Regions from separate parts of the Ferdinandcohnia sp. GQ5 genome, predicted to be linked through region 2. Evidence: predicted binding sites of a transcription regulator. Region 2 holds the regulator's gene; each other region holds the start of a gene.
The links. Region 2 encodes Rex, which represses fermentation and respiration genes when NADH is low (regulators of the CRP and FNR family bind a similar motif). Its sites were predicted from a motif close to TTGTGAAATATTTCACAA; they were not measured.
Positions count from the first base shown of each region.

Region 1: a site for Rex is predicted at 1,561-1,578, ahead of nadC (carboxylating nicotinate-nucleotide diphosphorylase). Genes of this name have one in related genera too.
Region 3: a site for Rex is predicted at 4,686-4,703, ahead of AC6CHV_RS13205 (DUF2249 domain-containing protein). Genes of this name have one in related genera too.

Region 1 covers NZ_JCAXEW010000011.1:75,388-82,752, forward strand. Annotated here, with positions in the region: gene AC6CHV_RS14650 (TAXI family TRAP transporter solute-binding subunit) at 1-594, opposite strand, end outside; gene nadC (carboxylating nicotinate-nucleotide diphosphorylase) at 674-1,534, opposite strand; gene AC6CHV_RS14660 (aminopeptidase) at 1,803-3,035, opposite strand; gene AC6CHV_RS14665 (DUF1648 domain-containing protein) at 3,211-3,705, shown strand; gene AC6CHV_RS14670 (copper homeostasis protein CutC) at 3,814-4,503, shown strand; gene AC6CHV_RS14675 (PD-(D/E)XK nuclease family protein) at 4,629-7,365, shown strand, end outside.
Region 2 covers NZ_JCAXEW010000032.1:5,659-13,023, reverse strand. Annotated here, with positions in the region: gene groL (chaperonin GroEL) at 186-1,814, opposite strand; gene groES (co-chaperone GroES) at 1,870-2,154, opposite strand; gene AC6CHV_RS25260 (CPBP family intramembrane glutamic endopeptidase) at 2,498-3,223, shown strand; gene AC6CHV_RS25255 (YdiK family protein) at 3,227-3,436, shown strand; gene tatC (twin-arginine translocase subunit TatC) at 3,472-4,221, opposite strand; gene AC6CHV_RS25245 (twin-arginine translocase TatA/TatE family subunit) at 4,238-4,429, opposite strand; gene AC6CHV_RS25240 (redox-sensing transcriptional repressor Rex) at 4,465-5,124, opposite strand; gene moaC (cyclic pyranopterin monophosphate synthase MoaC) at 5,153-5,635, opposite strand; gene AC6CHV_RS25230 (ABC-F family ATP-binding cassette domain-containing protein) at 5,769-7,365, shown strand, end outside.
Region 3 covers NZ_JCAXEW010000009.1:202,726-210,090, reverse strand. Annotated here, with positions in the region: gene AC6CHV_RS13240 (Crp/Fnr family transcriptional regulator) at 1-533, shown strand, start outside; gene AC6CHV_RS13235 (TIGR04053 family radical SAM/SPASM domain-containing protein) at 575-1,699, opposite strand; gene AC6CHV_RS13230 (DUF5316 family protein) at 2,035-2,328, opposite strand; gene AC6CHV_RS13225 (molybdenum cofactor guanylyltransferase) at 2,469-3,074, opposite strand; gene AC6CHV_RS13220 (DUF2249 domain-containing protein) at 3,224-3,454, opposite strand; gene AC6CHV_RS13215 (hypothetical protein) at 3,656-3,793, shown strand; gene AC6CHV_RS13210 (cyclic nucleotide-binding domain-containing protein) at 3,952-4,641, shown strand; gene AC6CHV_RS13205 (DUF2249 domain-containing protein) at 4,763-5,002, shown strand; gene AC6CHV_RS13200 (DUF2249 domain-containing protein) at 5,002-5,208, shown strand; gene AC6CHV_RS13195 (hypothetical protein) at 5,223-6,464, shown strand; gene AC6CHV_RS13190 (metal-sulfur cluster assembly factor) at 6,480-6,779, shown strand; gene AC6CHV_RS13185 (metal-sulfur cluster assembly factor) at 6,996-7,304, shown strand; gene yjfP (esterase) at 7,351-7,365, opposite strand, start outside.

The sequences.
Region 1 (7,365 bases), on a different contig from region 2:
CAATTCAAACGTTTTTGAACCACTTAAATGATCAACAGAACCACCCCAAGATGCTATATCTTTATAGGTTACATCGTACTCTTGTAAAATCGTTCGGGTTATGATTTCACCCGCAGAGCCCCTTTGGTCAACTGCTAGCCGCATCGGTGCTTCCTTTTGAATCACCTCGTCCAATGAATCGAATTCCACGTCAGCTCGTGCGATTAATTGATAATAGTTAGCAGGAATCACCACACTAATCGCCCGTATATCTGGATAGGCTTCTTTATAAGGTTCTGTTCCACTAAATGCTGCGTAAGCTGTCATGGCATAGGAGATACCATAAGGGACCGTGTTTGTTCCAACACTAGCCGGATTCTCAACAATTCCGCCAGGCTCAACCGTAATAAGTGAACCTTTATTTTCACGACGAATCGACTCGGCGATACCTTCTGTAAAAACAGACCATGCGCCACCTGTCCGTCCGCCAATAATAGTCGTTCGAATATCGCCAGTATCAGCGACAGACACCGCACCAACTTTATTCAAGCAACCTGCTAAAAGAATACTGCTAATTAAAAGTAAGAAAGAATAAATCCAATTTTTTTTAGACATTCACATTACCCCCAAAGGTCATGCTACCCGAGTTCCACCCGTACTTTTAACAAGTCAGATGTACTCGGGTAGCATATCATCATTCATTGAAAGAAGATTTCTTGTTACCTTCTTTTACTTGCAAGCTAATATCAAGGGCTTTTACTGAATGGGTTAAAAATCCTAATGATATATACTGGACACCGGTACCGGAATAGGTGGCTAAATTATCTAAAGTTATTCCGCCAGAGGCTTCGGTGATGATTCCCTTTGGTACTAACTTTGTGAAGTCATTCACTTCTTCAGGGCTACGATTATCGAACATAATCACATCTGCTCCAGCTTCCACAGCTTCCAAGACTTCTTCTTTGTTTTCCGTTTCAACTTCAATCTTTACCATATGGCCAATTTTTTCGCGTACCGCTTCAACCGCTTTTGTAATCGAACCGCAATAGGCGATATGGTTATCCTTAATCATAACCCCATCATAGAGCCCAAAACGGTGATTTTTGCCACCACCCGTTACAACTGCATACTTATCAAGCATACGAAGTCCTGGAATGGTTTTTCTAGTATCACAAATACGAATGGAAGGGTCGTTTAAAGCTTCTACACATCTGTTTGTAACGGTTGCAATTCCACTCATTCGTTGGATAAGGTTCAGTATCACTCTTTCACCAGTGAGTAGGTGGGATGTCGGTCCACTTACTGTTGCGATTGAATCGCCAGCATAAACATAATCTCCGTCAGAAAAACGAAGCTCGACTCCAATGGTAGAATCTAATAAGCGATAGGCTTCCTTAATAATGGCTAATCCAGAAATAATTCCTTCCTCTTTAGCAATAAATACGCCTTGACTTGTTTGTTCAATTGGGAAAATTGATTGACTTGTTACATCCAGTTCACCTAAATCTTCAAGTAAGAACTCCTGTAACATTTTACGCAATTTTAATAGATTCATAGTTTTTCCTCCTAGGATAAATAAGTTTGATAATAATTTCACAAACTTAGGTAAGGTAATTTTTGGTTATAAAAAGTTTAAGGGATACATCTGGAAATACAAGTGTCTTGTCATCTATATTTACATAATACTATCTAAAATTCAATAGCATCAATAAATAAAATTATTGGCTATTTTATAATTAAAAAGAAAAAAACACCACTGGAAGAGAAAATCCTCCAATGATGCCTATATATGACTTGTTAAATTTACTAGAGACAATATTATATTAGAATGCCCAGTCCCCTTTACGGAAAACGGGTTCGGTGGTGCCATCATTCGTAATGCCGTCGATGTCCATTTCACCTGAACCGACCATGAAGTCAACGTGTGTGATACTTGAGTTTGCTCCTTTTATTACAAGCTCTTCCCGCGACATTGTTTTACCACCTTCAATACAGAAGGCATATGCGTTTCCGATTGCAAAGTGATTGGAGGCATTTTCATCAAAAAGAGTATTGTAAAACAGAATTTTTGATTGTGAAATAGGTGAACTATGTGGAACTAACGCAACCTCACCTAAATAGTGACTGCCTTCATCTGTTTCCACAAGGCGTTTGAGTGTGTCTTCACCAGCTTCAGCCTTTACATCCACGATTCGTCCATTTTCAAATGTGAGCGTAAAGTTATCAATTAAGCTTCCCCCGTAATTGAGTGGCTTCGTGCTGCTTATATAACCATTTACACCTTCTTTTGCAGGAACGGTGAAGACCTCCTCTGTTGGCATATTGGCTACGAATTGAATATTTTGTTCGTTTTCACCACCACCGCCAATCCAAACGTGACCCTCAGGAAGTTCTACCATCAAGTCAGTTCCAGGCGCTGTATAATGCAATTTTTTATATTTTTTCTTGTTTAAGTACTCCACTTTTGCATGCAAAGTTGCATTGTGATCCTTCCAAGCTTGTACGGGATTTTCCGTATCTACACGAGTTGCTTGGAATATCGCTTCCCATAACTTTTCAACTTGTTCTGCAGAGGAGAGGTCTGGGAATACTTTTTCAGCCCAGCTTTCTGATGGCACAGCAATAACGGACCAGCTTACTTTATCAGCTTGAGAATAATTCCTGTATTTTTCCAGTGCTTGACCAGCAGTTTTATTTGCATTGGCAATGCGCTCAGGATTGACACCTTTCAGTAAATCTGGATTTGATGAAATGATAGACAAAAAGGCAGCTCCGTTTTCAGCGAGTTCTTCCATTCCTTTCGCTTTCCACATTGGGTAATCCAGGAATGCTTCATCTGGTGCTAAATCAAAGCGAGTGCGTGTAATTTCGTCATCATTCCACTCGACATATACATTTCTTGCTCCGGCCTCATAAGCTTTTTTTACAACTTTTCTAACATATTCTACAGCTGAGATAGGTGCATTGATAAGTAGGTTTTGTCCTTGCTGTACATTAACACCTACACGCACAGCTAAGTCAGCATATTTCTCTAACATTTGTTCGAACGTACTCATATGTATTCTCCTTTGCAACGTGCTATTAACCTAACACGATTGTGTTATATTTCTTTTTTAGTGTAACAGATACAATATCAACCATGAAATACATTTTTATGAAATTAATGTCTTAAATTGAAACCCTTACCACCCCTTCATCGTATTAAAAGTATGAGGAAGGAGTGGTTTTTTTATGTCCAACAAACCAGTGCTTAAACTCCCAAAAACAATATCTGAAAGAATACTAGAAACGCTATCAATTTTATTTTTAGTTGGTATTTATGTTTACATCATCGTAAGTTGGGGTGAAATCCCGGATCGAGTACCTACCCACTTTAATATCTCTGGTGAGCCAAATAGCTGGGGCGGTAAAGGTAGTGTTCTCATCCTCCCAATCATTGCAACCTTTTTATTCAAGACCATGTTTATCTTGAGTAAGTTTCCGCATATTCATAATTACCCTGTTGAGGTGACACCCGAAAACGCAGAAGGCATATATAGAGCATCTCGAAAAATGCTCGTCGTGATGAATTTCCTTCTTACGTTTTTCCTAGTGATTGGTGCATTGGAAATGATTAACGTCGCCCAAGGAAATGAAGGTCTAGGCATGTGGTACATGATTGGTTTTTTTGTGTCTCTTTTTGGGACAATGGGGTATTATATGTACAAGATGTTTAAAATAAGGTAAGTGGGGAAGAGTGTCAAAGTGACCAGAGGGACGGTTCTCTTGGTTCCTTATAAGGACCATAAGAACCGTCCCCGCGGTACCAAATTACATAAAAGGTAGGAAATAAACATGTTACTTGAAATTATTGTACAAGACGCAGTAGATGCAAGAATGGCCGAAGAACATGGTGCAAATCGTTTAGAATTAGTAACGGCAATGACAGAAGGAGGTTTAACACCTTCGTATGGAATTATAAAGGATGTTCTTCAAGCGGTCTCCATTCCTGTTCATGTTATGATTCGTCCTCATGGGTACTCATTTATATATTCAGAGGAAGATAAGCGAGTGATTTTGGAAGATATAAAGGTTTGTAAGGACCTTGGTGCCACAGGAATTGTTTTTGGTTCATTAACGGAAAGCGGAGAGATTGATGAAGCCTTTCTTGACATAGTGATTGCAGCAGCGGATGGAATGAAAATTACCTTCCACCGTGCAATTGATGAAGCAAAGGATATTATTGAGGCATATAAGACCCTTCAAAAATATAGTGATTCTATCCAAACGGTATTAACCTCTGGAGGAGCGCCAAAGGCGTTAGAAGGTGTAGAAAATCTTAAGGAAATGATTGCATTAGCTAACGAAAAGCCATCACCGGTCGTTATGCCAGGATCTGGCTTATCACACAACAATATTGTAGAAATTCATGAAAAAGTTCATGCAACCGAATACCATTTCGGCTCTGCGGTTCGAATAAATGGGAAGTTTAGCGAACCGATAAATGGGAATACTATTAGTACGATAAAACAAATATTAGGTTAATACAACATGGATGTCTGAATGTAGATTTAGACGTCCTTTTATTTTGGTAAAAATCGATTGAACAGATATCACGCCGTTAGAAACAAAGAAGTTACGGCTAGTCACGAAAATGGAGAGTGAAAACCTTGGAAGTTCTCATTAAACACCTCGAAACGATATGTAATAAGCATTTATTAACGGAAAAAATCTTACTTGTGGATTCATATATGATTGGCGAACAAATACTAAGGCAATTTACTCAAAATAAAAATAATGCGGTAAATATCAAAATCAAAACTGTTAAGGATCTTGCACTTGATGCCTACTCTAAAGAAGAAAACCAACTCATCAGTGACACACTAGGAACTCATTTTATGTATTCCCTACTGTCGGAGCAAAAGATGGACTTTCGCTATTTTCAAGAGGTTGAAATCACGCCGACTTTAAGCCAAAGGATGTACCAAACAGTAAAGTTATTGCGCCTGGATGGCTACACAAGTAGCTCAGTTTCGAGGGAAGATTTTGTTTCACCTGCAAAAGGCGAAGATATGATAAGAATATTAGCGACTTATGAAGAATTTCTTCATAAAAATAAAATGATTGATGAAGCCGAGCTTTTCAGGAGTGCTCTAGGAAAATATCACTCTAGAAACCAAGTCTTCATTTTTCAGAGCAACTTAAGGTTAGCTTACCTTCAAGTAGAATTTATAAAGAGTATACTTCCAGCAAATTACTTCCATTTACCGATGGAAGCAGTACGAGGTATGGAGATACCTGAAAGCACTTCTTTTTCAAAGGTTGTTTTCGGTGGCGAAACACCATTAAGCTATCTTTTTGATGTAGAACATTGCCAAACAACGATTCCGACACTTTCCCTTTTTTCTGCTAAAACGGAGGATACGGAGCTAAAGGAAGTACTATTTCGCATGAAGGAAAAAGGAATCAGGTTTGATGAGGCAGTAATCTTTTACACAGCAAGTTCGAAATATATAACCACTATGTATCATCTAGCGGAACGAATGCAACTCCCTGTGACGTACGGTGAGGGGATTCCAATTGGTTTTACGCGTCCTGGAAAGTTTGTGGCAGGCATCCTGGCTTGGATGAAGGAAGTTTATAGTGTGCTAGTCTTCTTGGACCTTCTTCAGGAAAATTTACTGGATTTGAGAGAAGACGCGCCGTCAAAAGCTAGAATTGCAAACTTGCTAAGGGATGCACATATTGGTTGGGGGAAAGAGCGTTATCTTTCACAAATCCATGACAAAATCAATCAACAAAACACTTCAGAGGAACGAATCCAGCATTATCAATGGCTATTAAAATGGTTCTCATCTGTATTCAAACAAACACCTACAATCCAACATGATGGAACCATTGTCTATAGTGATCTGCTAAAAACGATTAAATATTTTCTGCAAAACTATTGTAAAGTTTCTTCCGTATTTGACCAACTAGCGAAAGAGACATTATTAGGTAGAATTGATGACCTGTTGCCCTATGCAAATGAGGCTATAATAGAAGTTTATCAAAAATTTGAGGATGATTTTTTGTCAATACATATTGGCCATTCCCGACCAAAGCCTGGCTTTTTACATATTTCGTCCTATAAAAATGGTATCTATTTGAATCGTGAGCATGTATTTATTGTTGGAATGGACAATCAACGGTTTCCAGGGAGTTCAGGGGAAGACCCATTATTGCTTGATATAGAACGTGAGAAATTAGGTAGATTCCTTCCGTTAGAAAAGGACAAGGCGAAACGCAATCTCTATCTCATGTCTCAGCTATTAGCCTCAGCTGCAAACCATGAGATTACCGTGAGTTACTGTAGATTTAACGTTAATGAAAACCGAGTAATATCACCCGCCTTTTTGTTTTTGCAATGCTACCGAATTCAATCAGGTGATATTTCGGCAGATTTTACAACTCTACAAAAGAATGTTCCTGGTGTGGATAGAAAACACATAGTAGCTAGAGAAGATTGGTGGACCTACCACATCATAGATTCTCAAACTAATCTTAAAGCGGAATCTGTATTAGATGGGCATGCAAATATTGCAAGAGGACTTCATGCTGAAAGGATGAGGCAAGACCCTGCCTTCACCGTGTATGAAGGGAAAATAGAAAGTGATACGTCAGAGTTTGATCCTCGTAACAACCAAGATATTACGATTTCTGCAGGAAAACTTGAAAAGATTGCTAAATGCCCATATGCCTATTTTTTAGAAAATGTTTTGAGACTAAAAGTAATTGAGGATATTTCCTATGACCCGACTCGATGGCTTGACGCAAAAACGAGGGGAAGTTTGCTACACGAGATTTTTGAGAAGTTCTATAAAGAAATCAAAGCCCGTAATGAAAGACCTTCCTTCGAAAAACATATACTCTTGCTAACCAAAATAGCAAAAGAGAGGATAGAATTTGTAAAAACGCTCGTTCCACCACCAAATGCACGAACGGAAAGACTTGAGAAGGAGGAAATAATCGAGTCGTGTGAAACCTTTTTGAGAATCGAAGAAGAAAATAATGAGTTAGGGGAACCCTTGTATTTTGAATATTCCTTTGGTGAAGACGCACCAGCAGTGATTGAACTTCCATCAGGAAAGGTTCATGTTAGGGGAATCATCGACCGAGTTGATCAGTTACCTGATGGTTCATACCATATTATTGATTATAAAACGGGAAGTAGTTGGGGATATAAGACACAAGAGTTTTTTAAAGGTGGAAGACAACTCCAACATCTCCTCTACACACTTGCAATTGAAGCGCATTTGGGAATAAAAGATGGAGCGGTGAAAAAGAGCTCTTATTTATTTCCAACCCGAAAGGGAGCAGGGAAACGATTTGAACGAGAGCAGGAAGAAGCCACCCGTACAAATGGAA
Region 2 (7,365 bases):
CAAGGAATTCGTTTTTTGCCTATACGTTTATGTAATATAACCGAAGAAATGAAAAAGAAGCCCCCCACAAGTTCCAACGAACTCATGAGAAGCCTCTATTATTTCGCCTCAATGTTAGCAAAATGTTAGCATTCCACTCTTATCTTACTCAAAAACCCTTATATATCAAGGGCTGGAGGACATGATTACATCATGCCGCCCATTCCACCCATGCCGCCCATGTCAGGCATTGCAGGAGCATCTTTTTCTGGTAGGTCAGCAATTACTGCTTCAGTTGTTAAGAACATAGCTGATACAGATGCTGCGTTTTGTAGTGCAGAACGAGTAACTTTAGTTGGGTCAACGATACCAGCGTCGATCATGTTTACCCACTCGCCAGTTGCTGCGTTGAAGCCAATACCAATTTCTTCGTTTTTCAAGCGTTCAACAACTACAGATCCTTCAAGACCAGCGTTGTGAGCGATTTGACGAACTGGCTCTTCTAGAGCACGAAGTACGATGTTCACACCAGTTGCTTCGTCTCCAGCTAATTCGATAGCAGCTACTTTATTGTATACATTCACAAGTGCAGTACCACCACCAGAAACGATACCTTCTTCAACTGCTGCGCGAGTTGCGTTAAGTGCATCTTCAATACGAAGTTTGCGTTCTTTTAGTTCAGTTTCAGTAGCAGCACCAACTTTGATAACTGCAACTCCACCAGCTAATTTAGCTAGGCGCTCTTGTAATTTTTCTTTGTCAAATTCAGAAGTAGTTTCTTCCATTTGAACACGGATATTGTTAACGCGAGCTGCGATCTTGTCAGATTCACCAGCACCTTCAACGATAGTCGTATTTTCTTTTGTTACTACAATCTTAGAAGCGCGACCTAATTGAGTGATGTCAGCAGATTTAAGGTCTAAACCTAAATCTTCAGTGATTACTTGACCACCAGTTAGGATAGCAATATCTTCTAGCATTGCTTTACGACGGTCACCAAATCCAGGAGCCTTAACAGCTACTGCATTGAATGTACCACGAAGCTTGTTCACAACTAGAGTTGCAAGTGCTTCACCTTCAACATCTTCAGCGATTAGTAATAATGGCTTACCTTGTTGAACTACTTGCTCTAATACTGGTAGGATTTCTTGAATGCTTGAAATCTTTTTGTCAGTAATTAACACATATGGGTTTTCAAGAACTGCTTCCATTTTATCAGAATCAGTTACCATATATGGAGAAGCATATCCACGGTCAAATTGCATACCTTCTACTACTTCTAGTTCAGTAGAGAAACCTTTAGATTCTTCAATTGTGATAACACCGTCGTTACCAACTCGCTCCATTGCTTCAGCGATTAATTGACCAACTTCTTTGTCATCTGAAGAAATAGCAGCAACTTGTGCGATAGACTCTTTACCTTCAATTGGTTTAGAAATAGCTTTTAATTCTTCAACAGCTGTTGTTACAGCTTTTTCAATGCCTCTACGAACTACCATTGGGTTTGCACCAGCAGTAACGTTCTTTAAGCCTTCACGAATCATTGCTTGAGCAAGAACTGTTGCAGTAGTAGTACCGTCACCAGCTACATCGTTTGTTTTACTAGCAACTTCAGCAACTAGTTTTGCACCCATGTTTTCGAATGCATCTTCTAATTCGATTTCTTTAGCAATTGTTACACCGTCATTTGTGATAAGAGGTGAACCGAATTTTTTCTCAAGAACAACGTTACGTCCTTTTGGTCCTAATGTTACTTTTACAGCGTTTGCTAAAGCATCAACACCACGAAGCATAGCGCGACGAGCGTCTTCACTAAATTTAATTTCTTTTGCCATTCTTAAGCCCTCCTCAAAAAATTAAGAATCTATGATATAAAATGCTGTTTTTCTATTAACCGATTACAGCTAAAATGTCGCTTTCGCGTAATACTAAGTATTCAGTACCTTCATATTTCACTTCAGTACCAGCATATTTTGAGAAGATAATGCGATCACCAACCGCAACCTCTAAAGCTACTCTTTCACCGCTGTCTAATACACGACCTGTACCTACAGCAACTACTTTACCTTCTTGAGGCTTTTCCTTTGCAGAATCTGGTAATACGATTCCGCTTGCAGTTTTTTCCTCTGATTCAACTAGTTCAATAACAACGCGATCACCTAATGGCTTTAACAAGTGAAACAACCTCCTCAAATAATATAGATAATTAGTTTCGTCTTCTTATTAGCACTCAACTCATCTGAGTGCTAACACAATTATTATATTAAATAATCTCTACTTATTTTGCAAGTCATTTGAGATAGAAATTTACAAAAAAGTTCAATTTTATCATGCGAAACTTGGCCCACCTATCTATCCTATGTTATATGCAGGAAAAATAAACCAACAAATTACTTTCTTCAATGAAAATTTGAATTTGCATAATACTAATGGATATAAGCGAATATATGATACAATACAAAAAGTGGACAAAAGTATAAAAACTTGATATTTATTCCAACTACTAAAGGAGATTTTCATGAAAGCTCGTTATTGGTATGTCATTTTAACTTACATTATCATGCAGTTCTCTGGAATTTTAGGTATCCCGCTTCTATTGCTTTTAGGCATCGGAGATGATGTTGACCCGAATACGATTATTGCCCTTTGGACTGTTATTAGTTTTGTGGCGGCACTTCCGATTGTTTTATTTTTATTAAGACAAGATATTAATGAAAGACATCAAAATCTTCATCGTTCTTCAAAAGGAGAAGCGATTGGATGGGCAATAGCAGGTATATTCATGGCAATGACTGCTCAGGTTATTGCAGCTAATATTGAGATTCATTTGCTTGGTATTGAGGCTGGTTCTGAGAACACCCAAGAAATTATGGCCTTGGTAAAATCTCTACCACTGCTTATAATCGTAGTTTCCATTATTGGGCCAATCCTTGAGGAAATTATCTTTCGCCAAATTATTTTTGGTTCCTTATATAAAAAATTTAACTTTTTCATTTCTGCCCTGATTAGTTCGTTAATCTTTGCAGTAGTGCATATGGACTTTACGCATATTCTGATTTATACAGCGATGGGCTTTACCTTTGCCTTCCTTTATGTACGGACAAAACGGATTATCGTTCCAATCTTTGCACATGTTGCAATGAATACTTTTGTTGTAGTGGTTCAAACGATTTTTGCAGATGATATAGAAAGGATCATGAAGCAAGCCGAGAAGCTGCAACAGACATTTATTGGAGGCTTTTAATTTATGCGAAGAACTTCACCTTTTGTAATGGGCATCATTTACACGCTAATGGGGATTCTGTTTACCTATATTGCGATTAATAGTGCAACAGAGACCGTTTGGAACTTCTCTACCATCCTTCTAGCACTTGTCGCAACATTCGACTTTGGTGTGGCTATCCGAATGTTTGTCCTTCACAGTAAAATAAAAAAGATCTCAAAAACAAAAAAATAACCTCACAACGGAGGTTATTTTTTTTATAGACTTCCCTACTCTATCGAATTTGCCGCTTCCATTTCTGCTTTTAGTGCCTTCCTGTAGGCACTTTTTGATACAAGAATACTGATTTCATATAATCCGAATAACGGTACTGTAACCATTAAATGCGAGATTATTTCAGGAGGTGTGATTAAACCTCCGATGACTAATAGAATAAAATACGCGAACTTTCGTATTTTAGATAGAAACATCGGTGTTACTATTCCCAATCTTGTTAAAAACATCACAATAACCGGCAGTTGAAACAAAAAGCCAAACGGTAAAGTCAATTGCAACAGGAATTGAAAATATTCGTTAATTCCAATCACCTGATTTATATCAAGGCGTACCGCTAACCTTGTCATAAAGTTCACTACAAACGGGAACAAAATAAAGTAGGAGAAAGAAACTCCTATTAGAAAAAGGATTACCGAAAGCGGAATATAACTCAAGGTTACCTTTCTTTCCTTTTCATATAAGCCAGGACTGATGAAGGCCCAAAGTTGATAAAGGAGAAAAGGAGATGAGATAACAAGGGCAATGATAAAAGCAAATTGCATATAGATTTTAATTGGATCTGTCATACGAAAAGCATTCATTGTCAGCTCTTTTGCTTCCTCTGCATTTTGCAAATAGAGAATAACTGGCTCTGCGAGAAAAAAGCTTCCTAATGCAACAATGAAGAAGAAAACGACTACGTAGATCAGTCGTTTTCGTAACTCTCCAATATGATCATAGACGGACATTTCTTTTTCATTCATGTGACTCATCCTATCATTACTTCACATCTTGAGTTTCATTCTTCTTAACATCATCATCGTCATCGTCTGCTAAACCTTTTGTTGCGTTTTTAAACTCACGCAATGTATTACCCGCTGCTTTTCCTAGTTGAGGCAACTTCTTCGGTCCAAAGATTAATAACGCTGCAAATACAATCAATAAAATACTACCGAATCCAAGACTTCCCACTGTAAGTCACCTCCCTACAATTATAAGATCTATTATTATTCTTCACTTGAATCATTTGAATCATTTGAATAATGCTTTAAGAAATATACAAGGGCTTGTAGTTCTACGGCCAAATCAATATGGTGAACCCGAATATGTTCAGGCACATTGATTCGTGCTGGGGTAAAATTAAGAATACCCTTGATCCCTTTATTAACCAAGCGGTCTGTAATCGACTGAGCTGCCCCAACCGGCACCGTTAGAATAGCCACCGTTACATCATCAGGCAATTCTTTTTCCAGGTCATCAAGATGGTGTACCTTTACTCCACCAATACTACTACCTACCTTATTATAATCCACATCAAACGCAAGCTCAATTTTTGTATTATTATTTTTTGAAAAATTATAATGTAAAAATGCTGTACCTAAATTCCCTACACCGATTAAAGTAACCTTCGTTAACTCGTCTTGATCTAAGGTCTTACTAAAAAAGGATAATAAATAATTGACATTATAACCATACCCTTTTTTTCCCAATGCTCCGAAATAAGAAAAATCTCTCCTAATTGTTGCGGAATCAACCTTAACCGCATCACTTAGTTCTGCAGATGAAACCCTCTGTTTTCCTGAGGCATGCAAATTTTTCAAAAATCGATAGTAAAGTGGCAGCCTTTTGGCAGTTGCTTGTGGTATTTTTGATTGTTCAAGATTCACCTTAATTCCTCCACTAACTTGGAACTAACTATAGCTCCCTTATAAAATCTCCGTTCTTTCCACCTGTTTTTTCAGCCAAATAAGTTGGTCCAATGACCATTCCTTTATCAACCGCTTTACACATATCATAGACAGTTAGCGCACAAACAGATGCAGCAGTAAGTGCTTCCATTTCGACACCTGTACTGCCCTTTGTTTTAACTGAAACCGTGATATTTAAAATATATTCATCTTGGATTGTCCAGCTAAAACGTATATCAACGCCCTTTAATGCCAATGGATGACACATCGGAATTAACTCTGACGTCTTTTTGGCTGCCATAATCCCGGCAACCTGAGAAACAGCAAGGACATCACCCTTACTAACCTCATTATTTATTATTTGCTCATAAATGATTTTATTTACAGTAATACTTGATTTTGCAATTGCTGTACGGACAGTATCTGCTTTTTCCGTAATGTCGACCATCTTGGCACGACCTTGCTCATTAAAATGGGTAAATGATGACATAAACAAACCCTCCCATAAACTATACACTATTTTAACACATCTGTCTTTGATACATCTGTGAACAATATCATTGCAGTTGCTCTAATTAGACAATATAAGATACACTGATGATAGAAACAAGAGGTGAAATAACATGATTTTACTACAAGTAAATCAGCTCAAAAAGTATTTTGCTGCTGATCTTATATTATCGAATATAAAGTTAGAAGTACAAACTCGTGACCGTATTGCCATCGTTGGACGAAACGGTGCTGGAAAATCAACACTTTTAAAAATTATTGCTGGCCATATGTCTCATGATGGCGGTGAAATTATCAAACCGAAAAGTGTTACCATTGATTACCTCGCTCAGAATACAGGACTTGAATCGAGTTTGACCATCTGGGAGGAAATGCTAACTGTTTTTGCCTCCTTACAAAAGCTTGAAAAAGACCTTAGAGACTTAGAGGTTAAAATGGGAGACCCATCCCTCTTTGAAAATCCGGATGATTACCAAAAATTACTTGAAGAATATGATCAGCTACAGGTTGATTTTAAGGAAAAGGGAGGCTATCAATACGAAGCTGATATTCGATCCATTCTACATGGTTTTAATTTTACAGAAGAAGACTACCAAACCAAAATATCCAGCTTAAGCGGCGGTCAGAAGACACGCCTTGCCCTTTGTAAACTATTACTAACCAAGCCTGATCTGTTAATCTTGGACGAGCCAACTAACCACCTTGATATCAACACACTTACGTGGCTAGAACAATATCTACAAGGATATCCTGGAGCACTATTAATCGTATCCCATGACCGATACTTCCTTGATAAAGTGGTCAACCAAGTTTATGAAATTTCAAGACACACAAGCACCAGATATGTCGGTAACTATAGCAACTATTTAAAACTCAAGGCTGAAAACTACGAACTTGAGTTGAAAAAATATGAAAAACAACAAGAAGAAGTGGAAAAGCTAAAGGATTTCATCGCAAAAAACCTAGTTCGAGCTTCAACCACCAAGCGTGCCCAAAGTAGACGAAAGCAACTTGAAAGAATGGAGCTAATGGACAGGCCATTAGGTGATGAAAAGTCAGCTTCCTTCCGATTTGAAATCGAGAGGCAAAGTGGAAATGACGTACTAAGTGCAAAAGATATCACCGTTTCGTACGAAAAAGGCAAACCGATAATCAAAAATATTAATTTCAATATTTACCGTGAAGATAGCATTGCTTTAGTGGGTCCAAACGGAATCGGAAAATCAACCTTACTAAAAGCAATTATTGAAAAACTCGACAACGTAGAGGGAACATTTCGCTTTGGTTCACATGTGACCATCGGTTACTATGATCAACAACAAGCGGACCTCAACTCGAACAAGCGAGTTTTAAATGAATTATGGGACGAATACCCTCTTAAAACTGAAAAAGAAATCCGTACGGTTCTTGGAAACTTTCTCTTCTCAGGGGATGATGTGTTAAAAACCGTTTCAACCTTAAGTGGTGGCGAGAAAGCAAGACTTGCCCTTTCGAAGCTAATGATGGAGAAATCTAATTTTCTCATTCTTGACGAGCCTACCAACCACTTAGACCTTGATAGTAAGGAAGTACTTGAAAATGCTCTAATTGATTATCCCGGTACAATCCTTTTTGTTTCCCATGACCGATATTTTATTAACCGCATTGCAACAAAAGTGTTTGAGTTATCTAATGAAGGACTTACAGAATACTTAGGTGATTATGACTACC
Region 3 (7,365 bases), on a different contig from region 2:
CATCGGATGGCAATGAGTTATCGCTTCGAATCTGTAGCCAAAATGAAATCGTTGGGGAGTTGACCCTATTTACAGATCAACCTAAATATTTATTTGATTGCAGGATATTGGAGGATTGTGAAATTGCTGTAATTCAAAAGGATGAATTAGAAAAAAAACTCTTTGAAAATACAACACTAGCATTTGAATTTATGAAGTGGATGAGTGATCATTTCCGAAAAACACAAACAAAGTTTAGAGACCTTGTTTTATTAGGCAAAAAAGGAGCATTATATTCCACATTAATTAGGATGACCAACAGCTATGGGGTGGAAAAGGAAAACGGCACTTTAATTGACCTACGTCTGACCAATCAGGAACTAGCTAATTTTTGTGCAACCACAAGAGAAAGTGTAAACCGGATGCTGCATGATTTACGAGTGAAGGATATCATTTCTGTTCAAAAGGGCTATATCACTATTCACGATTTAGGATATATAAAAAAAGCAATACAGTGCGAGGAATGCCCAGCTAAATATTGTAGTATTGAATAACCTAAAGAAAAGACCCACGGGCTCCATGGGTCTTAGGTATTTTAATGTAATGTTCTTTCTTTTTTACGAAGTGCTTCAGGAATATATACACAGAATGGTTCACTCTCCATGTAATCGCCTGTCATGGCATATGCACGAGAACGGGATCCACCACATACATGTCTAAATTCACATACTCCACATTTCCCTTTATATTTGTCAGGATTACGCAAATCTTTGAAGATTGGGGATTCACGATAAATTTCAGCAAGTGGGGTCTCACGAACATTTCCTGCTTTTACAGGTAATAAACCACTCGGATACACATCTCCAGTATGAGAAATAAAGACGAATCCATTCCCATCGTTTACACCTTGTGGCGCTCTTCCAAGTCCATCAATTTGCCCCGTTTTCCCTTGCATAAGGGCATCTTCATAGCGGATTTGTTGTTTTGCATCCTTTGTTTCACGCAATTTTGATTGAATAACTACACGGCGATAGTGTTGTGCAGCAGTCGTTTTTATATCAAATTTCACACGTTTACTAAGGTCATACAACCAGCGAAATACCTTTTCATGTTCAACTGGAGAAATCATATCCGTTTCTTTTCCACGACCAGTAGGTACTAGGAAAAAGACGCTCCATAATACACAATCGAGGTCCTCAACTAATTTTGCCATTTCATCTAATGCATGGACATTGTATCTTGATATTACAGTGTTGATTTGAATTGGAATTTCAAGTTCATGTAAATATTTAATGGCTCTCATTGTTAAATCGAATGAACCATTTGTTCCGCGGAAATGGTCATGAATTTCAGCAGTTGGACCATCTAAGCTAAATGCCCAGCGAGCTAATCCTACTTCTTTCGCCTTTTGAATGGCTTCTTTTGTTACATTTGGTGTTGCACTTGGTGTCATGGAAACGTGCACACCTTTTTTAATTGCATATTCGGCAATGTCATAAACGTCAGTCCGCATTAACGGGTCCCCACCTGTGAATACAAGCATCGGATTATTCATCTCATATATTTGGTCGATTAGCTTTTTCCCCTCTTCAAAGGAAAGCTCTCTAGGGTCTCTTTTATACTGGGCTTCGGCACGGCAATGTAAACATTTTAATTGGCAAGCCCTTGTAAGCTCCCAAATCACAATAAATGGAACTTCGTTATAGTCTCTTTCAAACATGAGGCAAACCTCCCTTGTTAATGTACACATTTTAGCATTATAAAATAGTGAGCAATGTGAGGTACATCACAGGAAACGGAGGTGTTTAAAATTGTTCACAAATTAAGAAAAGCGTAAGCACCTTGAAATTGAACGTCTACTTACTACTGCCACGTCCTGTGGCAAACGTAGACGCCAGCACATCGTGTGCAAGTCCGAAAAGCATAAGAAAAGCTGGCGAGAAGGATGCATTTTATCCTTCTTGACTGATTGGCTTATGACCTCAAGGGGGTAGGCGATGGAGCTAGACAACAAAAATATATGAAATTGAAATGAAGAAATATTCTTTGAAGAAATTAAATGTAATTGAGGGTTAACACTACAGCTACAAGTAGGTTTGGAGCCCCCAAGAGGAAAAACAAATAGGAATATCGAATTCTTGTTTTGCGTTCTTTTTTGCTTTCGGTGTAATAGTTCGCTCTGGCACGATCGCCACTTACAAAGGTATCAGATACAATTCCTGCAAGTAAAAAACATATTATACCCAAAGTCCCAGAAATAACTGAATATGTTTCAAATTGACGAGTAGACAAACCAATTAATAGTAGAAGTCCAGAGGTTACTATACCTAAAATTAAGCCTACTCTCAAACATAATCCCTCCTTAAAGATAGCTCAGATATTATTATTTTATCACATTTTTCAGAAAATTATGAGTGTTAGACTTGAATAATAACAAAGACGTTGCGATGTAATATGGCAACGTCTTTGTGACATATATCGTGTGATCCTCAAGTCGGCTTATGGTTTATTTTTTCATATTCAGTTTTATTATTGATATTCTCAAATTCCATACCTTGTAGCTGAAGATCTTGGTCGGTAACAAATTTTACATTGCAAGTGCCTAATAACTGTGTCATTTTTAATTTTTTATCTTTAAGTAATTGTTCAATCTTTTTTGCGACTCTAGCATGATACACGGCAATTAATGGCTGTTGTCTGTCATTTATAATGGGTACGATTGCATCAATACTTTGATCATTGGTAAAAGTAATAAGCTGCTTTACTAGATTGTCTGTAACAAAAGGAGTATCACAAGGTAAAATTACATACCAATCTGAGTTTGTTTTCTGCATGACTGTGAATATGCCAGCGAGTGGTCCATTGCCCTGAAATTCAGGTAAATCCTGAATTATGGAAATCGAGGCTTCGTTTCGAAATTGCTCTTCTAATACAGGATGGCTCACAATATAAAGTTGGTCCACGTTATCTTTTAATGCATCAACTGCATATTCGTAAAAATATTTGTTTTGAAATTGCGCAAATGCCTTAGGGCTTCCGAATCTCCTTGATTCCCCCCCAGCCAAAAGAACACCTATGAATGTCGGGATTTTCATCAGTAAACACCCTTTTGATTTTTTCTTCATAGTAGCATGAATGAAACAGCCTACCAAACAAAATTCATCATGAATCAAAAAAAGTGTAAACAAAGCCTTTAAAGACCATGCCTACACTATGTAAGAGATTGGAATCTGCGATTGATTTTTTATTTTTTACCGATTGCAACGCGCCATACTTCTGGTCCCTGTTCAAGGTATTCCCAAGTGAATGCGTCACCACGTTCGATCATAAACTGGTATTGGAGTGGTCTTGGATCGTGGTCATTTGATAGCTCCATGATTTCACCTGGTTGTAAACTATCAAATGTTCTAAAGATTGTTGGATGCTTATCCTTCGGTGCATAATCTGGTGCGTTTACTTTCGCTGCAAATACCATTTTAAAATTCCTCCTTTTGATTTATGGGTCCATTGTACCCGAGTCTTTTTAGACCATGTTGTGAAGCAAATCACTATTTACGTATGTTTTTTATCATATGTTCCGAAAACTATGCGATAATTAGATTAAATGAATATCCCACGTAAACATCTTGTCATTCTTCATGATTGTGGAGTTTAAAAGAATTAACGGGGTGAACACATGAAGGAATTTGTAGGCAAATGTAAGGAATGTGAAAAAGATATTTTTTGTTTAGATGGTTTTATTAATGGTGTTGTATTAGATGATAAAAATGGAATACTTTGCTTTAATTGCGCTGAAGAAAAGCATGATAACTAAGCTAGGAGTTTGACTCCTAGCTTTTTTGTGTCCAATTTTTGAACATTGTTGTCATCCTCACCGACTATGATTTATATCACTGTTTTAAAAAGTGGAATTGTTACACTAAATGTTGAGTAACCGCATATATAGTTTATTTTGAACAAGGAGTGAGACAGATGGGATTGCCATCGATTCGTGAACAATTGAAAGGAGTACCCTTGTTTCGGGAACTAACATCAGAAGAACTCGACCCAATTGTAGAAATTTCACAGTCACGATTATATAAACAAAAGATGTTTATCTTTATGCAAGACGATCCACTTGATCGTGTATTTTTCATCCAATCTGGAAAAGTAAAAATTTACAAGTCTGATATGCATGGGAAGGAACAAATTGTTTCTGTTCTAGAAGCAGGAGAAATGTTTCCTCATGCTGGCTTTTTTCGAAAAGGCGGATATCCCGCACATGCCGAAGTAATCGAGGATTCAAATATCATCTTCACCCCCATTGATAAGTTTGAAGACATATTGCTAAAAAATCCTGAGCTTTGCATAAAAATTTTTAAAGTGCTTGGTGAAAAAATAATAGACCTCCAAAAACGTCTAGAAGAACAAATTTTGTTAAGCACCCAAGAACAAATCATAATGCTTTTACTTCGTCTATGTAGGAGTAATGGTGAAAAGACTGGAAATCGCTTTAAACTTACAACTCATTTTACAAATCGAGAACTCGCTAATATGATCGGAACAACTCGTGAATCAGTGAGTCGAACGATTTCTGTTTTGAAAAAGAAGCATATTGTTGACTTGACTACAGACGGTTATTACTTATTAGATCATATGAAACTGCATGATGAGATTTTCTAAAACTAACTTTCAGCCTAATTGACAATCCTAAATAAAATTTGCATTTGTGATTCAGGTCACAACGTTTCTCATTGAAAATGATTATCATTAGTTTATAAACGTTGATAAGGGGGACTTTCAAGTGGAATCAAAAGTAGTAGAAGTAGATGTTAGGGAAGATCTTAAAAATAAGATTGAGCCATTTCAAAAGATTATGGAAGCCGTTAAACCTCTACAGAATGGAGATACATTCATCTTACATGCTCCATTCAAACCGACTCCTTTATTTCCTATTTTAAAGGCAAAAGGGTTTTCAAACGAGGTAGAGCAAATTGATAAAAAACATTGGAAGGTTACCTTTACTAAAAGAGGTGACAAATAATGATATTAGATAACCGAGGTCTTGAGCCACCAACTCCAATGATGCGAACGTTAAAGGCTCTCGAGAAACTAAACAAAGGTGAAACATTGACGATTATAAATGATCGTAAACCTATGTTTTTATATGAACAGCTTGAAGAACTTGGTTACAAGCATATAACAGAACCACATCCTGAAGGCGGCTTTCAAATTGAGATTACAAAATAAGGAGCTGCTTGATCATGATACCTCAATTATCAAATGAAACAAATATCAGGCTACCACTTTCTTTCATTTTATTTAGTGTTGCGGCATTGGTCACATCCCAAGTCATCCTGCTATTCAATGGACATATGGTGATTGATGGGAACTTTAGGGCCCCTGCCATTCTATCATCAGCTCATTTACTTATTCTTGGTTGGGCCTTAATGGTTGCGATGGGGGCAATGTATCAGCTTATACCGGTAGCATTTTTGACTCCGATTTGGAGTGAAAAATTCGGATTTATTCAATTTTGGATTACGGCAATTGGGTTTGGCGGATTTGGCATCACTCTTTCTTTTTCACCAGCCATTTCTATTTTTACAGGATCACTCGCTATAATTGGAATATTATTATTTCTTGTTCAAATGTTTATGACAATGAAAAAACAGGCAAAGAAAAACATTCTAACTGCATTCGTTGGTAGTGCTCTATTTTGCTTGTTACTCACTATTTCGTTAGGAATTCTATTGATTGTTAATTTAGGTGCTGGAATAGCTCACCTAGATCATTTTGCTGTTCTAAAAAGTCATATTCTACTAGGTGCCGCAGGATGGTTTACATTTTTAATTTTCGGCTTTTCCTATAAAATGGTTCCTATGTTTTCGTTAGCACACGGATTTTCGATGAAACTATCAAGTTGGGTTTATTTTGTTTATGCCCTCGGACTTGTTGTAACCATTTTCAGCTTTATTACTGAATTGAACCTAATGTTACAAGTTGGTATGGTTTTGCTTTTTGCTGGTTTCGCCTTATTTTCTTACCATATTTCCACTATCATCAAGGTTAGATTAAAGAAAAAGCTTGATAAACCATTTATTTTTTCATTAATTGCCATTTGTTTTGGCTTAGTTATTCACTTTTTCGGAATGGTTCTTGCTCTCTTACCAGGGTATTACAAATTATATGGTGTACTAGTCTTTCTTTATATCTTTTTATGGGTTGCAGGTAGCATTCTTGGCTATTTATATAAAATTATTCCTTTTCTTTGGTGGACACATAAATATAGCAAACAGATTGGTAAAAGCGATGTTCCTACTTTAAAACAAATGATTGATGAAAAAATGGCAATACCCATTTTTACAGGTTTCGTTGCTGGTTGTATAGTCGTAATTTTGGCCCTTGCCACAGGACAATTGCTTATCTTTTCGATTGGTCAAAGTATTGTTGTCGCTTCAGCATTCTTTTTCAGTTACAGCATTATAAGGGTTCTATTTAAATAAAAGGGGAGAAACATAATGGAATTAAAAGAAAAAATCCTTGAGCAGTTAAAACAAGTGATTGACCCTGAATTAAATATTAATGTTGTTGATTTAGGACTTATTTATGAAATTAATATTAAAGAAAATAATAATGTGTATATTGAAATGACGCTAACTACACCTGGTTGCCCACTACATGATAGTATTACCAGTGGAGTAAAGCATGCAGTTGCCTACCTTGAAGAAGTAAATGATATAGAGGTTTTAATGGTATGGCATCCTGCTTGGTCCCCTGAACGGATGTCTGAAGCTGCCATGAAGCAACTCAGAGGTTAACTATATTTAGCAAAATGCAGGGGATTTCACATTCTTAGATTGTTTCGTTATACTTAAGAAAAGCGCAAGGCGCCGTATATCGGCGACAAGCATAAGACGAGCGCTGACAGAAGGTGTTCTTTACCTTCAGAAGCGATTGGCTTATGACCTCAAGCCGATGGCACCTGGAGCTAGACACCTTTTAAATAAGCTATTTCTCGAAAGGAGAGGTTTTAAATGGATGAAGCTTTAAAGGAAAATATGTTGGGGGCGCTTGAACAAGTGGTAGACCCTGAGTTAGGAATTGATATTGTTAACCTAGGTCTTGTTTATGATGTGGATATGAACGATGAGGGTGTCGCTCAAGTTACAATGACATTAACATCCATGGGATGCCCACTTGCTGGAACGATTGCAATGGATGTAAAACGCGTTCTTACTGAATTGCCAGAAGTAAAAGACGTAGATGTTAACATCGTTTGGAATCCACCATGGAACAAAGATATGATGAGCCGGTACGCTAAAATCGCACTAGGAATCCGATAAATCAAATGAAAAAGAACGTGTCGACTGTGGCACGTTCTTTCTCTTATTATAGATGCTTTTT